2 regions of the Bradyrhizobium sp. Bra64 genome follow, and region 2 is predicted to be linked to the other one. Evidence: predicted binding sites of a transcription regulator. Region 2 holds the regulator's gene; the other holds the start of a gene.
What was found. Region 2 encodes PhoB, which activates phosphate uptake and scavenging genes when phosphate is short. Its sites were predicted from a motif close to TGTCATNNANCTGTCAT; they were not measured.

Region 1: phnF (phosphonate metabolism transcriptional regulator PhnF) is a predicted target of PhoB. The motif match lies at 1,242-1,258, and genes of this name have one in related genera.

What each region holds. Positions count from the first base shown of each region.
Region 1 is NZ_JALJRD010000006.1:257,871-260,056, forward strand. It holds gene NR187_RS20110 (carbon-phosphorus lyase complex subunit PhnI) at 1-90, opposite strand, end outside; gene phnH (phosphonate C-P lyase system protein PhnH) at 95-703, opposite strand; gene phnG (phosphonate C-P lyase system protein PhnG) at 708-1,172, opposite strand; gene phnF (phosphonate metabolism transcriptional regulator PhnF) at 1,292-2,020, shown strand; gene phnE (phosphonate ABC transporter, permease protein PhnE) at 2,079-2,186, opposite strand, start outside.
Region 2 is NZ_JALJRD010000017.1:107,792-109,977, forward strand. It holds gene pstB (phosphate ABC transporter ATP-binding protein PstB) at 1-97, shown strand, start outside; gene phoU (phosphate signaling complex protein PhoU) at 109-825, shown strand; gene phoB (phosphate regulon transcriptional regulator PhoB) at 848-1,555, shown strand; gene NR187_RS31255 (GcrA family cell cycle regulator) at 1,687-2,186, opposite strand, start outside.

The sequences.
Region 1 (2,186 bases), on a different contig from region 2:
CGGAACGCCCTGGTCGCCTCGACGCGCGTTGGCGAGCAGGCGATGGGCATTCTCGATGGCGCGTTCGCCGCCTTTGACTGCGACATACATGCGACTAGCTTCCCTTGTTCACGACGCGCGTGGTGCGCGGGATCGCGACCACGGCATCATCGGCGACCAGCACCAGATCGATGCCGCGCGGAAACAGTGCCTCGTTCACACGCAAGCGCTCGAACAGGTCGAAAGGCTTGATCGACGCCTGAAGCGTGGCGACACCATCGATGCCCGGGCCGCGCAGCTCGAAACCGCGGCCCGCGTCGAGGCTATCGACCTGGAGGATCAGCGTGGTCGAGCGGTCGGGATATTCGTTCGTGCCGAGCGCGAAGCACTCCAGCGCCGGCAGCGCCCCGCCGTCACTGATCAGCGCGAATGCGGCGATCGAGGAGTCCTGCACCACCGGCGCGCCGGTATGAAACTTCAACCATTTCACGACGTCGGAAGCTTCCGTCATCCGCGCGTCGAGCCAGAGCGGCGTGTCATGGTCGAACAGCGTCAGTGCGATCGCGGCCGTACCACGCATCATCGTATGAGCCGTTCCGGCCGTCGGCACGATGCGCTGGACCGAGCCCGGCCGCGCCATCGCGTCCATGACCGAACGAAAGGTCGATTGCGCCGACAGCACCTTGTCGGCGAAACCCGGGGGCAGTTCCGCAATCGTGGTCATGATCTCACCCCTCACCGCGCACCATGGTGTAGAAATCAACCTTCGTCGCAGCGGTCTCGGCCGCCGCCTGTTTGCGCCTGACCATAAGCTGCTCACGCAACGGCGCGATAATTTCGCGCTCCACCGCTGCGCCGAAATCGCTGGACTGCACCAGCGCATCGCACAGCGCGATCAGCCGCGCCTTATCGCCGTCGCGCCCGAGCGTGTAACCGAAGCCGACCTCGCCGCTCGCGAGCCGCACCGCGGCGCGCGAGACCGTGGCTTCGCCGAGATTGAACGGCGCGCCGTCGCCGCCGACCCGGCCGCGCAGCATGACGAGGCCGTTTTCCGGTGCGCGCAGATCCTGATGGGCCGGCAGGGCGAGAGCGCGGAGGCGGGCGGCGATCTCGCCCGCCTCCGCGTGCGCCAGCACGGCCATCGCGGCCTTGCGCTGGGCTTGCTGATTGTTGTGCTGAGTCACCAAATCCACCGAATGTTTCTGCCGAACTTGCCGAATCCAAGTTGTCTATGATACTAGACAACTTGATACGAGAGCGCCATGACTGTTTCGTGACAAAGATGTGATTTCTGGAGTAGCTTGCCGGCAATATGAGCATGCAGGACACAGCCTCTTCGGGCGTCGCGCTGTGGCGCCTCGTTGCCGACGGCATCGAGCGCGGCATCGCCGACGGCCGCTTTGCGACCGGCGACAAGCTGCCGGGCGAGATGGAGATTGCCGAAACCTATCGCGTGAACCGCCACACCGTGCGGCGGGCGCTGGCGGCGCTTGCCGAACGCGGCATCGTGCGCGCCGAGCGCGGCAGCGGAACCTATGTCGAGGCGCAGAAGCTCGCCTATCCGCTGCGCTCGCGGACCCGCTTCTCCGAGATCGTCGGCGCCGAGGGCCGCGAACCGCACGGCCGCCTGATCGAAGCGTCCGATGATGTCGCAACCCGCGAGGTCGCGCGTGAGCTTGGCTTGAAAGTCGGTGCGCCGCTGGTGCGGATCGAGGCGATCCGCCTCGCCGACCGGACGCCGATCTGTGTCTCCACGACCTGGCTGTCGGCCGAGCTGTTCCCGAATGCGGGAGTCGTATTCGCGGCGACGCGCTCCATGACCAAGCTGCTCGAGCATTACGGCGTCCGCGACTACCGCCGCGGCGCGACCCGCATCACCGCCGGCATCGTCGACGCGACGGACGCCGCACGGCTTGATCTGCCGCTCGGACGGCCGATCCTGGTGGTCGACGCGACCGACCACGATCTCGACGACAAGCCGCTGGTTACGAAGCATTCGCGGTTTGCGGCGGAGCGGGTGGAGTTTCTGGTGGAGTCGTAGGCTCTTCCCCTCTCTCCGCGAAACCGGAATCGTAGGGCGGGCAAAGGCGCATTGATGATCAGGCCACCGCCCGCCGCCCGATGATGGCAAAACGCAGCTTGCTCGAGATGAAATCGATCGCGGCGACTGCGACAAGGATCATCAGGATCAGGAACGACACCTTCTG
Region 2 (2,186 bases):
TCTCGGCGAGTTGATCGAGTTCGACGAGACCAGCAAGATATTCACGTCGCCGACCGATCGGCGCACGCAGGACTACATCACCGGCCGGTTCGGCTGAGGAGACAGGACATGGGTTCCGAACATACCGCAAAGGCCTTCGACACCGACCTCCAGGAGCTCACTCGCCTGGTCGCCGAGATGGGCGGAATCGCAGAGCGCATGATCGTCGATTCCGTCGATGCGCTGATCCGCCGCGACGTCGCGCTCGGCCAGCGCGTCGTCGCCATCGACGTCGAGCTCGACGCGCTCCAGAAGAAGATCGAGGAGCGCGCCGTCCTCACCATTGCGCGCCGCCAGCCGATGGCGGTCGATCTGCGCGAGATCGTCGGCGCCATGCGCGTCGCGACCGATCTGGAGCGTATCGGCGACCTCGCCAAGAACATGGGCAAGCGCGTCGCGGCGCTGGAAACGGATTTTCATCCGCTCAAGCTGTTCCGCGGCCTCGAGCACATGACCGACCTCGTGCAGCAGCAGGTCAAGTCGGTGCTGGACGCCTATGCCGCGCACGATCTGCCGGCGGCGATGGCGGTGTGGAAGGGCGACGAGGAAGTCGATGCCATCTGCACCTCGCTGTTCCGCGAGCTTCTCACCTACATGATGGAGGATCCGCGCAACATCTCGTTCTGCATCCATTTGATGTTCTGCGCCAAGAATATCGAGCGCATCGGCGACCACGCCACCAATATCGCCGAGACCGTGTTCTACATGATCGAGGGCCAGGCGATCACCGACAAGCGGCCGAAGGGCGACATGACGAACTTCGCCACGACGGTTCCGAATACCTGATCACGCAAGGAGCGACGACACCATGGGCGCACGCATTATGGTGGTTGAGGACGAGGAAGCTCTCACCGAGCTTCTTCGCTACAACCTCGAAGGCGACGGCTATGACGTCGAGACGGTGATGCGCGGCGACGACGCCGACACCCGGCTCAAGGAGCACATCCCCGATCTCATCGTGCTCGACTGGATGCTGCCGGGTCTGTCCGGCATCGAGCTGTGCCGACGGCTGCGCACCCGGCCCGAGACCAAGCAGCTCCCGATCATCATGCTCACCGCGCGCGGCGAGGAGAGCGAGCGGGTGCGGGGTCTTGCGACCGGCGCCGACGATTACATCGTCAAGCCGTTTTCGGTGCCGGAGCTGCTGGCGCGGGTGAAGGGCCTCTTGCGGCGCGCAAGCCCGGAGCGGCTCGCCACCGTGCTCGCCTATGGCGACATCGAGCTCGATCGCGACAAGCGCCGCGTGGCGCGCTCCGGCCGGCCGATCGACCTCGGCCCGACCGAATATCGCCTCCTGGAGTTCTTCCTGGAGCATCCGGGCCGGGTGTTCTCGCGCGAGCAGCTGCTCGACAGCGTCTGGGGCCGCGACATCTACATCGACGAGCGCACGGTCGACGTGCATATCGGCCGCCTGCGCAAGCTGCTCAATCTCGGCCGCGAGCAGGACCCGATCCGCACCGTCCGCGGCGCCGGCTATGCGCTGGACGACCGTTTCGCGAAGGCGGAGCAGGCGTAAGTTCAGCCGCGAACAGGCAAGTAAAAAGCGCGCCGGGCGGCGCGCATTTCCATTTTTCGATCGTTCCGGTCCCTACTGCGCAATTGCGCGCTAGCTAGTTAGGCCGGGACGATGTCGTTTGGAGCCGGGCTTCAGCGCGGCCCCGGCTTCGCCGGTGCGCGCCGGCGATCCGCCGCGGGCTGATACGCCACGCGCGAGTGCTGGGCGCAATAGGGCAGGCCGGAGAGGGCCTTGCCGCCGCAGAAGAAGAAGTCCGGGCTCGAGGGATCGCCGACCGGCCAGTGGCAGGTCGCCTCGTTCAGCTCCAGCAGCGACAGCCGCTGGCTCATCGGCACCACGTTGTCGTAGGTGACCGGCTCAGCCTCCACCTCGACCTCGAAGGCCTGCGCCAGCGCGGTGTTGCCGCGCGAGATCGGACGGGTCACCCGCATCATGTGCTGCGCGGGACGCGCCTTGCGCGGCCGGGGCGCTGCGGAAGATGGGCTCTTGGCGCGGCCCGACAGGCCGAGCCTGTGCACTTTGCCGATCACGGCATTGCGGGTCACATTGCCGAGCTCAGCCGCGATCTGGCTGGCCGAAAGTCCGGCCTCCCAGAGCTTTTTCAGCTGCTCGACGCGATCATCGGACCAGG